3 regions of the Pseudomonas khavaziana genome follow, and region 3 is predicted to be linked to each of the others. Evidence: riboswitches for the same ligand, from Rfam matches in the RefSeq annotation. Region 3 holds a riboswitch; each other region holds the start of a gene.

The links. Region 3 has a riboswitch for cobalamin ahead of cobO (cob(I)yrinic acid a,c-diamide adenosyltransferase). Riboswitches for the same ligand answer to the same signal wherever they lie in the genome.
Positions count from the first base shown of each region.
Region 1: another riboswitch for cobalamin. It lies ahead of QYQ93_RS13030 (CbtB domain-containing protein); the one in region 3 lies ahead of cobO (cob(I)yrinic acid a,c-diamide adenosyltransferase).
Region 2: another riboswitch for cobalamin. It lies ahead of QYQ93_RS19550 (ABC transporter substrate-binding protein); the one in region 3 lies ahead of cobO (cob(I)yrinic acid a,c-diamide adenosyltransferase).

Region 1 covers NZ_CP129946.1:2,951,001-2,955,061, reverse strand. The annotation lists gene QYQ93_RS13040 (hypothetical protein) at 1-7, shown strand, start outside; gene QYQ93_RS13035 (M10 family metallopeptidase C-terminal domain-containing protein) at 177-1,565, opposite strand; cobalamin riboswitch at 1,977-2,190, shown strand; gene QYQ93_RS13030 (CbtB domain-containing protein) at 2,289-2,477, shown strand; gene QYQ93_RS13025 (CbtA family protein) at 2,489-3,190, shown strand; gene QYQ93_RS13020 (cobalamin biosynthesis protein) at 3,187-3,579, shown strand; gene cobM (precorrin-4 C(11)-methyltransferase) at 3,651-4,061, shown strand, end outside.
Region 2 covers NZ_CP129946.1:4,410,050-4,414,110, reverse strand. The annotation lists gene QYQ93_RS19555 (FecCD family ABC transporter permease) at 1-357, opposite strand, end outside; gene QYQ93_RS19550 (ABC transporter substrate-binding protein) at 354-1,364, opposite strand; cobalamin riboswitch at 1,469-1,662, opposite strand; gene QYQ93_RS19545 (DNA/RNA non-specific endonuclease) at 1,783-2,712, opposite strand; gene QYQ93_RS19540 (M4 family metallopeptidase) at 2,848-3,909, shown strand; gene QYQ93_RS19535 (protealysin inhibitor emfourin) at 3,938-4,061, shown strand, end outside.
Region 3 covers NZ_CP129946.1:4,711,492-4,715,552, forward strand. The annotation lists gene QYQ93_RS20915 (cobyrinate a,c-diamide synthase) at 1-1,367, opposite strand, end outside; gene cobO (cob(I)yrinic acid a,c-diamide adenosyltransferase) at 1,364-1,975, opposite strand; cobalamin riboswitch at 2,056-2,301, opposite strand; gene QYQ93_RS20925 (sorbosone dehydrogenase family protein) at 2,401-3,714, shown strand; gene QYQ93_RS20930 (C40 family peptidase) at 3,849-4,061, opposite strand, start outside.

The sequences.
Region 1 (4,061 bases), 1.8 Mb from region 3:
TTACTGAAGCGATTTCATCACCGCTTCATCAATAGGAAATGAGGCGCGCGTTTGAGCTGACCCAACGCATTTAAACACACCAAATAGGGCGCTATAATGGCGCCCAAGCCTGAGATATGCAGATGATGTGAAAGTCCTATTCCCGCGAGTTCAAAAGAAAAACCCCGCGTCGGACACTAGGAATAGGCCCACTTAACCGGAACATCACTAATGATGTCGGGTGTATTTATCGGACCGTGGCTTTTGAGAAAAAAGTCAAAACGGCCGTTACCCGTCAGATCGATAGCCAACCTCGACTGATTGGTGTGGCGGTTGTAACTCAGAACAGCTTGACCAGATTCACCCGATAGCCGCCTTACAAACGTCAACGCGCCAATACCGGCGTTTTTCAACAAGGCCGAAATGTCGATTTTGTCGGTGCCACTCACAAAATCCATGATCAGGTCAGGGTTTTCCAACGTGGAATCGCTGCCGTGGTCATAAGCAAAGGTATCCGCCCCCCCTGCCCCCCTCAGCCAATCGGCGCCCGCTGCGCCCTTGAGCACATTGTCCGCATCGTTCCCGATGATCGCATCATGACCATAACCGCCGATTGCGTTTTCAACCGTAACGCCTTTGGCAATAGAAACATTCCCCCGCAAGCCTCCAACATCGGAATAGGATTCAGCGTTGAGATTGACGGTCTGGTTTTGGCGATATTTGGAAAAATCCAACGTGTCGTTACCTCCACCGTCCCACACGCAGAATAATGCCGTATTCCTGGGATGATCGAGTTGATAATAGTCTCGACCCGAATTGGAGTTAAAACCGTAGGTGGTGTCTGAATTACGTGTCCTATAATTGGCACCATATACCCGCTGGGCAGCAGCAATGTCACCCATCAATGGTGCAGCAGAGTACTTTCCCTTATGGTTCTGACCACTTAAGTTGGCATCGAAGTAGCTCATGACAGTATGACCACGCGTATCCTGGGCATAGACGGCGTCGCGATAGTAACTGGGGTAGGTGGAATCGCCGCTATTGTCATAGTCCGCAGGATGCAAAAGGCCCAGCCCATGCCCTATTTCATGGGTAAGCGTATATCGGCCATGATTGTTAAGTGCAGGGGCCGCATTCGTGCCATAACGGGGATTGATGAGGACTTTACCGTCTGCGCCTGGCAATTGGGCGAATGCAACCCGGGGCTCCTCACTGTTGGAAAAAGCCAGGTGCCCTTCCCCACGGCCAGTATGCTCTTCAAAAGACACGTTCGCCACATCGGCCCAGGACTGCATGGACAGTCTGGCCTGGCTTTTTTGGGTGGCATTGAACGCTCTTTCCCCTTCCCCCTGGGTATCGAATGTATAGGAGACTTGCGTGACACCATCACCATTGCTGTCATTCCATTTCCGGCCGCTCCGAGTGAGGTGCTGGGCGATCTGGTCCACGGTAAAAACCGGCTTATCAAGACCCGGCATTGGCCTCAAATGCGGGTCGGATGTACGCAACGTGGGATCGGAAGAGCTGTTTTGTTGAGTCTCTACGGAAGAGCTATAGAAGCGTTGCACGCTGTTGGTTATCTGCACAATAGGCACCATCACTTTTGACTATTTGAGGGAGACAAAACCACAACCACGAGCATCAGTAGGGAGAAACGCAAAAAGCGTTCCCGGACAGCTTGCCCAACGATTCAACGCCTGCATCACTCTAAATAACCAAGATACGAATGGAGCACTAGTTCACTGAACATGCCGCCTCAACAACCTATTGAAAAGTAACTAAAAGCCCGAACAACCCAGTTACACCCATACAATATATTTTTATATTTCGGCAACAGAAAGAATAACCTTTCTTCCTTTTGAAACATTTGAAATGTTCATATTCTCCTGCATTAGCTAACGACAAGTGAATAAAGATTCTGGGCACGTACAGGGCCACCTCTCTCGCCCCCCTGGAGCGCATTCCGCCATTTGACGTAAGCGCTCGTCGCATGCTCTCCTACACATCTTGTTTCGGGTGCCCTTCACAGGGTGAAACGGGAAACCGGTGCGCCATAGACCTATGGCAAGTCCGGTGCTGCCCCCGCAACGGTAAGCGAGCGAAGCGTCAAATCCACTGTGCTGTGCATGGGAAGGAGACGCTTATCAGGTGGAACTCTTCCAAGAGCCGCCCCTCGCAAGCCCGGAGACCGGCCCGAAAAAATCAGATAACAAACCCGCGGTGGGCGGGCGCTGTTCAGAACCCTGCGTGCCTGGCTCGCGTGGTTTGCATGCGCTCGTTTCACCTCTGACACCTGATAGGGACGCGCCATGTCGATCACCACCAGCACCTCGCACTCCACCAGCAGCACTGCAACCTTGAGCCAACGCCTGAGCGCCGCAATCGGTGCGTCGATCCTTGGCGCGTGCCTGGTATATTTCGCCGGTTTCTCCCATATCGAGGCAGTGCACAACGCGGCCCACGATACCCGCCACAGCGCCGCGTTCCCTTGCCACTGAGGCCTGCCGACATGATCAAGCGTATTGCCCGAACCGCAGGGTTCACCGGCTTGTTCGCCGCCCTGCTGCTGACCCTGCTGCAAAGCTTGTGGGTCGCACCGTTGATTTTACAGGCGGAGACCTATGAAAAGCCGCCGGCAACCACCGAAGTCACCCATGAGCATGCCGGCGCCGCTGCGCACACCCACGACGCCGAGGCCTGGGAGCCGGAAGATGGCTGGCAGCGCGTGCTGTCGACCACTGGTGGAAACCTGGTGGTTGCCGTTGGTTTTGCGCTGATGCTGGCCGGCCTGTACACCCTGCGTACACCGACCCGCACCGCTGAGGGCTTGCTCTGGGGCCTGGCGGGTTACGCGACCTTTGTGCTGGCACCCACCCTGGGCCTGCCACCGGAATTGCCGGGCACGGCTGCGGCTGACCTGACGCTGCGCCAGAGCTGGTGGATAGGCACCGCTGCCTCCACCGCCGCCGGTATTGCGCTGCTCGTGTTCGGCCGCAACTGGCTGTTGAAAGTGCTGGGCGTGGCGATACTTGCCGTGCCCCACGTGATCGGCGCACCGCAGCCGCAGGTGCACTCGATGCTGGCCCCGGAGGCTCTCGAGACACAATTTAAGATTGCCTCGCAGTTGACCAACGTGGCGTTCTGGCTGGCCCTGGGCTTGATCAGTGCCTGGCTGTTTCGCCGCCACCACGACGATCGATACCCGGCATGATCCTGGTGGTCGGCCTGGGGTGCCAGCGCGGTTGTGATGTTCACACCCTGCTGGGCCTGTTTGACGCCGCCCTCGCCGAGGGCGGTATCGAACCCCAGCGTATCAACGCCCTGGCAAGCCTTGATCGCAAACAGGATGAGCACGGTTTATTGGCCCTCGCTCACCTGCTGGGTCTACCGCTGCAGTGCTTCAATGCCGAACAACTGGCCGGTTATGAACACCGCTTGAGCCATAAGTCAGCGGTCGCTTTTGCCCATGCAGGCTGTTATGGCGTCGCCGAAAGCGCTGCCCTGGCCCTGGCCGAACACCTCTCGGGCAGCCCATCCCGCCTGCTGATTACCCGCCGGAAAACCGCCCAGGCCACTTTTGCATTAGCCTGCGCCGGTTAAAATCTCGATAATTGCCGTTATCGATCATGAATAATCTTCATGCTCGTCCGTTTTTCAACAGGAATCCCCCCATGACCGTCTACTTCATCGGCGCAGGCCCCGGAGACCCGGAACTGATCACCGTCAAGGGCCAGCGGCTGATCCGCAGTTGCCCGGTGATCATCTACGCGGGCTCGCTGGTGCCTGCGGCGGTGCTGGAAGGCCATCAGGCGCATCAGGTGGTCAACAGCGCCGAACTGCACTTGGAGCAGATCATCGACTTGATCAAGACCGCCCATGGACAAGGCCAGGATGTGGCACGTGTGCACTCTGGCGACCCAAGCCTGTATGGGGCGATTGGCGAACAGATCCGTCACTTGCGTGAGCTGGGCATTCCCTTCCAGGTCATCCCTGGGGTCACGGCGATAGCCGCTTGCGCGGCGCTGCTGGAAACCGAGCTGACCCTGCCGGACATTGCCCAGAGCGTAATCCTGACCCGCTAT
Region 2 (4,061 bases), 300 kb from region 3:
CGACAGCGACACCAGCCCGCCGCCGACGCCGATCAAGGCAACGAGGACCGCGCCGGTCGACGCGCCGGCGCTGATGCCGAGCAAGTAAGGATCAGCCAGCGGGTTACGCAGCAACGATTGCAGGATCACGCCACAGGTCGCCAACCCCGCACCGCAGGCAGCGGCCACCAGTGCGCGGGTCAGGCGATAGTTCCACACCACGCCTTCATCGATGGGGTCGAGCACGAAGCCCGCGGCGCACAGTTTGTTGGCGAGCACCTGGAGCACCACCTGTGGCGAGATGGCCGTTTCGCCGATGGCCACGCCGGCGAGCAGGGCGAGCAACAGCAGTGTGAGGGCGAGCAGGGTACGCATCATTTCGGCAGGTCATAGCCGTCGATGGCGGCGGCCAGTTGTTCCAGGCCATCGAAGGTACGCAGGCTGGCCTGCAACGCCAGGGCATCGAGGATGATGATGCGGTTGTGTTTCACCGCGTCCATGTTGCGGGTCACCGGGTCGCTGCGCAGGAAGGCGAGTTTCTTTTCATGGTCGTCGGCGGGGTAGCGGCGCCGATCCATGCGTGCGATCACCAGGAACGTCGGGTTGGCCTTGGCGATGGTTTCCCAGCCGACGGCGGGCCATTCTTCATCGGACTGCACCACATTGCGCAGGCCGAGGGTTTGCAGCATGAACTGGGGAATGCCCTTGTGCCCGGCCACATAGGGATCGCTGGCCATTTCGGCACTGGAGAACCACACCAGCGCGCTGGCTTGCTTCAAGCCTTTGCCTTGCGCGGTGGCGATGGACTTGACCAGGCGCGCCTGCAGTTCATCGTTGAGCTGCTGGCCGCGATCCTGGACGTCGAAAATCTGCGCCAGTTGGCGGATGCTTTTATAAATCGTGTCGATGCGGAACGGCTCCAGTCGCGTGCCGTCGGCACCCACCAGGTTGTCCTTGCCTTCGCAATCCGAGGGCAGCAGGTAGGTGGGGATCTGCAGCTCATGGAATTGCTCGCGGGTGCCGACCACGCCTTGGGGCCCCACCACCCATTCCAGCTCGGCGGCCACCAGTTGCGGGCGCTTGGCGATCACCGCTTCGAAGCTCGGCTCGTTGTTGGCCAGGCGCTCGATGGTGGCGTCCTGTGCCTTGTACTGCGCCAACACGTTGTTGAACCACAGCGAAGTGCCAACCACTTTATCGCCCACGCCCAAGGCATAGAGCATCTCGGTGGCGGCCTGGCCGATGGTGACGCTGCGTGCAGGCGCGTGCTGGAAGGTCAGGGTACTGCCGCAGTTTTCCAGGCTCAGCGGGTAATGGGTGGGCGTGGCCTGGGCCATTGCACAGGCACCCAAGCCTGCGATCAGGGCGGTAACGCGTGGCAGCATGGGGAGATCTCCGAGTGCAGCAGGGGCGGTACGGCTCGGAAATACAGCCTCGAACGCTGCCGATCAGGCAGGCAAGGATGTCCTTCCCGGACACCCCGCCGGTTAGTGGTTTTGCTGGGCCGGCAGGTCTCCTGACTGATGCGTCGTCACCTTGCTCCCGCCTTCCCGGACAGGGTCCAGTGGCAGTGGGGAGCAGGCTCGGCACCTACAGTTGCGGGGGCAGTTTCGATTGACGTCGCGGGCGGCGTTTCGAATTCCCTGTTAGTCCCATACGGGAACCGGCGGCGGTATGGTAGTCGATCACGCCCTGTAGGAGCGAGCTTGCTCGCGAAGGTCGTCAACGATGACGCGGGGAACCTGATGCTCCGCGGTGCGCTCAGGTGCTTCGCGAGCAAGCTCGCTCCTACAGAGGAATGGCTCAGAGTCGTATGTCTTGGGGGCCGCGAATCAGCGCCTCGATGCGCGTTCCTGTGGCGCGTTCTTCATTGCTGAACCCGTCATAGTCGGCCAGGTTGGCGAAGCGGATGCCGGTCAGTTGCTCGATATGGATCACGCTGCGCTGGTAGGTGCGAAGCTGGCCGAACACCAGGTCGAGCTGCCCCAGCTCACGGCTTTGGTCGATCATGTAGGCGCTGGCGGAGGGTTTGCCGTCGTCGCTGAGGTAAGCCACGACTTTCCAGAACGCCTTGGGGATTTTCACCCCACGATAAAGTCGGTCGTCATCGGCGAATACCGGGCCGGTAAACACCGTGGCCCGGGCTTCCCAGCGTTGGGTGTTGTCAAGAATGTAGTCTTCGAGTTCCAGCCAGGTCTTCTGGTTGAAGCCGCTCATTTGCGGCGAGCAGTTGGTGAAGTGGAAGGTGTCGAAGTTGGCGGTGTTGGCCTCGTCGCCCCAGTTGGGGTCCTGGCGCCGCACCAGGTGGCCGCGGTCCAGGCCATTGCCGGCGTAGAGGTCTTCACCTACCTGCGCATCCAGGGGCAGGCGACCATCGTAGGCCCAAGTGTCGTTGCTGCGCGTGATGTCCACATGCTTTGAACCGTCGATATTCACCCCCACGTAGAGCGCCAGTCGTCGGGAGCGCGACATAGTGATGGAGAAATGCGTGTAGTCCAGGCGCTTGGGTTGCACGTCGCCCGCCAGTGGCTGGTCAACCGTGGGCCATGGCACCACGAAGTCGTTGAGGAAGTCGTCGGCATAGCCAGCGCGGTTTTTGAGGTCCGTGGCCGCGGTGACGCGCGGCGTCGCGGTTCTGGCTTCCAGCAGGGTGGGGCTGAGCGCGACCAATGGGCGCAGGTCAGCAAGCCTGGGGCGGTGGGAAAGGTCGATTTTGGCTGTGCGGGCGGGCATGGGCATGTTCCTTATGGGCCTCGGATAAACACCACTGCAACACAAACTCATGACAATTTGGCCCAGGTGGCGAACACAGGGCTATCCTGAAACCGCTACCCGGACGTTCATCACACGCCAAAAAGGAGCCAGCTTATGTGTGTTCGCCAGCCGCGCAACCCGATTTTCTGTCTGATCCCACCCTACATGCTCGACCAGATCGCCCGCCACGGGGATAAAGCCCAACGGGAAGTCGCATTACGCACTCGCGCCAAGGACAGCACGTTCCGCTCGTTGCGCATGGTCGCTGTACCCGCCAAGGGCCCAGCCCGCATGGCGTTGGCCATGGGAGCCGAGAAACAGCGCTCGATCTACAGCGCTGAAAACACCGACAGCCTGCCTGGCAAGCTGATCCGCGGCGAAGGGCAACCGGCCAGTGGCGATGCCGCGGTGGACGAAGCCTATGACGGCCTGGGCGCCACCTTCGATTTTTTTGACCAGGTGTTCGACCGCAACTCCATCGACGATGCCGGCATGGCCCTGGACGCCACGGTGCACTTCGGCCAGGACTATAACAACGCGTTCTGGAATTCGAGCCAGATGGTCTTCGGCGACGGTGACCAGCAACTGTTCAATCGCTTCACCGTGGCGCTCGACGTGATTGGCCATGAGTTGGCCCATGGCGTTACCGAGGATGAGGCCAAGCTGATGTACTTCAACCAGTCCGGCGCGTTGAACGAGTCGCTGTCCGACGTGTTCGGCTCACTGATCAAGCAGTATGCGTTGAAGCAAACCGCCGAGGAGGCTGATTGGCTGATTGGCAAAGGGCTGTTTACCAAAAAGATCAAGGGCACCGCCCTGCGCTCGATGAAAGCGCCAGGCACTGCGTTTGATGACAAGCTGCTGGGCAAAGACCCACAGCCTGGGCACATGGATGATTTTGTGCAAACTTATGAGGACAATGGCGGGGTGCATATCAATTCCGGCATTCCCAACCACGCGTTCTATCAGGTGGCGACCCGGATTGGCGGGTTCGCCTGGGAGCGTGCAGGGCGTATCTGGTATGACGCATTGCGCGATTCGCGGTTGCGACCGAACTCGGGGTTCCTGCGTTTTGCGCGTATTACCTATGATGTGGCCGGGCGTCTTTACGGCGCGAACAAGGATGAACAGAAAGCGGTCAAGGAGGGGTGGAAAGCCGTGGGCATCAATGTTTGACCAGCCGCTTGGGCGGCGAGGAACAGCCATGCGAATCTCAATCAAGGAAAGCGGTGGGCCGGCGTTTTTTCCGGGGCTGGCCAAGCCGCGTACGGTAGAGCTGGAGAAGTTACCCGAGCCGGACCAGCAGGAATTGCGGCAACTGATCGAAG
Region 3 (4,061 bases):
CCTCCCACATTGGATTGGGTTTCAACTCGGTCAACTGTGGGAGCTGGCTTGCCTGCGATAGCGGTCTCAAGGTCTGGCGCGAACAACGCGGCCACCGCGCCAGGATTCGACGGGAAATAAAAGTGCACGTAGGACGCGGTCATCCGCCCTTGGCGGTACACCGCTTCGGCACCGCGCCCACCGTTGGGGCTCAGGCCGCGGGCAATTGGCGCCCATTCGGTGTTGGTCAGGGAATGGTGGTAGGTGTGGCCGCGCAGGACGCCTTCCGGCAGTTCGACGCTTTGCAGAGCCAGGGCTGCAAGTTTCTTTTGCATCACTGCATCGCCCTGCAGCAGGCCCACCAGTTCGGCACGAGAACCGTGCACATCGGTGAGCGAATCGAGCAGGTAGAGCATGCCGCCGCATTCAGCAAGCAGCGGTTTACCGGCGCCGTGATGCGCACGGATGGCCTCCAGCATCGGGATGTTGGCCGACAGGGCCTGGTGGTGCAATTCCGGATACCCGCCGGGCAGATACAGACTGTCAGCTTGCGGCAGTTGGCGATCATGGATCGGTGAGAAAAAGCTCAGCTCAGCGCCCATCCCCCGTAACAGGTCAAGGCTGGCGCCGTAGGTAAAGGCAAAGGCTTCGTCACGGGCCACGGCGATGCGCACGCCGGCGAGCAACGGCTCGGCCTCGATCACGGCGGGCGCGGCAAAGGTCACGGGCGGCGGCAGGGCCACTTCACAACTGCTGCCCAGGGCCTGGGCGGCGGCGTCCAGGCGCACATCGAGGTCATTCAATTCACTGGCTTGCACCAGGCCCAGGTGGCGGCTGGGCAGTTCGATGCCGGTCTCCCGGGACAACGCGCCGTACCAGCGCAAGCCCTCGGTGAGGCTGCCTTCGAGCAACTGGGCATGACGCAAAGTACCGACACGGTTGGCCAGCACGCCAGCAAACGGCAGGTCGGGTTGATAACGTGCCAGGCCCAGGGCCAGGGCGCCAAAGGTCTGGGCCATGGCGGTGCCATCGATCACGCCCAGTACCGGCACGCCGAAGTGCCGCGCCAGGTCGGCGCTGGAGGGCGTGCCGTCGAACAAACCCATCACGCCTTCGATCAGGATCAGGTCAGCCTCCCCTGCCGCTTCCCAGAGCAGACGGCGACTTTCCTGCTCGCCCACCATCCACATGTCCAGTTGATACACCGGCGCCCCGCTGGCGCGCTCGTGGATCATCGGGTCGAGAAAATCCGGGCCGCATTTGAACACGCGTACCTTGCGTCCCAGGTTGCGATGCAAACGCGCCAGCGCGGCGGTGACGGTGGTTTTGCCCTGGCCGGACGCCGGAGCGGCGATCAATACGGCCGGGCAATGACGGGGCTGATTCAAAGTTCGACGCCTTTCTGGGCCTTGATACCGGCCTGGAACGCGTGCTTGAGCATGCCCATTTCGGTGACCGTGTCGGCCATTTCAATCAGTTCCGGCTTGGCGCCGCGGCCGGTGACCACCACATGCTGCATTGGCGGGCGGGCTTGCAGGTCGCTGAGTACCTGATCCAGGTCCAGGTAGCCGTGCTTGAGGGCAATGTTCAGCTCGTCCAACACTACCAGGCCGATAGAGGCGTCTTGCAACATTGCACGGGACACGGCCCAGGCCGCCTCGGCGGCGGCGATGTCGCGCTGGCGGTCCTGGGTTTCCCAGGTGAAGCCTTCGCCCATCACATGGAAACGCACCTGCTCGGGAAAGCGCCGAAAGAACAGCTCTTCGCCGGTGCTGTTGCGGCCCTTGATGAACTGCACCACGCCGCACTGCATGCCATGGCCCATGGCGCGGGCCAGCATGCCGAAGGCCGAGCTGCTCTTGCCTTTGCCATTGCCGGTCAGTACCAGCAACAGGCCGCACTCATTCGGCGAATTGGCGATGCGCTCGTCGATCACGGCTTTTTTGCGCAGCATGCGCGCCAGGTGGCGTTCGTCGCGGTCAGGGGAATCGGTCATGGCAGCTCTCCGTTGGGGCTGGACAAAAAACGGCGGGCAGGAAAAAGACAAAACAGACAGCCAAGCATCGCCCACCGTGATGCTGTTGAATGTTCAAGGCCGGTCTCCGGACTCATGAGTGGCGCGTCGTATCGATGCAGCCGAGGGCGCGCCTTCCCATATCGCGAGCGATACAGTGGCAAACAGCACCGTCTTGACTCATTTACCGTTGCGGGGGCAGCGCCGGAATCGCGGCAACACTGTGTACAAGTGCGCTCACTCACCGGCTTCCCTGTTTCACTCTGCCGACGCGCACGCCACAGAGCACCTGGAACAAGCCGCGAAGGTTAGTGGGTTGGGGGTGGAGCGTCAATTAAAGCTGGCCTGGTACTTGAACCATCCGTACACCCTGCTTCTCTACCCTTACAGGTATCAAGGAGAAAACCATGCATAAAACCCGACTCGCCTTACTGATCATGCTCGCCGGCGGCCTCGCCGCCTGCGGTGAAAGCTCAACCTTGCAGGTCTCCGACGGTACCGGGCCCGCGCCCAAGCTGCCGGAACCGAACAAGACTCTGGTCCCCACCGTCAATATCGCCCCGGCCATTGGCTGGCCTGAGGGCGCCAAGCCAACTGCTGCTGCCGGCACCCAGGTTGCCGCGTTCGCCGAGGGCCTGGATCACCCGCGCTGGCTTTACGTGCTGCCCAATGGCGACGTGCTGGTGGCCGAGACCAATGCGCCACCCAAGCCGGACGATTCCAAAGGCGTGCGCGGCTGGGTAATGGAAAAGGTCATGGGCCGTGCCGGTGCCGGCGTGCCGAGCCCGAACCGCATTACGTTGCTGCGCGATGTCGATCACGATGGCGTGGCCGAAACCCGCACGGTGTTCCTGGAGAATCTCAATTCGCCCTTTGGCATGACACTGGTCGGCAACGACCTATATGTGGCGGACTCGGATAAGTTGCTGCGCTTCCCCTATCAGCCGGGTGAAACCGCGATCAAAGCCCAGGGCACCAAGGTCGTGGACTTACCGGGCGGGCCTTTGAACCACCACTGGACGAAAAACGTGGTAGCCAGCAAGGATGGCAGCAAGCTGTATGTAAGCGTCGGCTCCAACAGCAACGTCGGTGAAAACGGCCTGGAGGCAGAGCAGGGCCGCGCCGCAATCTGGGAAGTCGACCGCGCCACCGGCAAGCACCGCATTTTCGCCTCCGGCCTGCGCAACCCTAACGGCATGGCCTGGGAACCTCAGAGCGGCAAGCTGTGGACGGCGGTCAATGAACGCGATGAAATCGGCAGTGACCTAGTGCCTGACTACATCACCTCAGTCAAGGATGGCGGGTTTTATGGCTGGCCTTTCAGCTATTACGGCCAGCATGTGGATGTGCGTGTCACACCGCAAAACCCTGATCTGGTCGCCAAGGCCATCGCGCCGGACTACGCGGTAGGCCCTCATACCGCCTCACTGGGGCTGACGTTCGCCGAGGGCAGCAGACTGCCCGCGCAGTTCAGCAATGGTGCGTTTATCGGCCAGCATGGCTCGTGGAATCGCAAGCCGCACAGTGGCTACAAGGTGATTTTCGTGCCGTTTGAAGGGGGCCAGCCAAAAGGACAGCCGGTGGATGTGCTGACGGGGTTTCTCAACAGCGATGAAAAAGCCATGGGCCGGCCAGTGGGTGTGGTGATCGACCAGCAAGGGGATTTGCTGGTGGCCGATGATGTGGGCAATAAGGTTTGGCGGGTTTCGGCAGCCAAGTAACCCATCTCAGGAGCACTATAAAACCAATGTGGGAGGGGGCTTGCTCCCGATAGCGGTGTAACAGTCAGCACATACTCAGCTGACAGATCGCTATCGGGAGCAAGCCCCCTCCCACATTTGGATCTGTGTACGACTTAAGGGTTGCGTGCCAGATTCCCGGGCAGCACTCGCTTTGCACTCAGGTAGGCATTCTGCCAATACGCTTTGGATAGCGTATCCAGCTTCACCGTACCGCCGGTTTGCGGCGCATGCACAAAGCGCCCTTCCCCGACATAAATCCCCGCATGGCTGACCCGCGAACCACCACCAGTGGCAAAGAACAGCAGATCACCGGTTTGCAGGTTCTG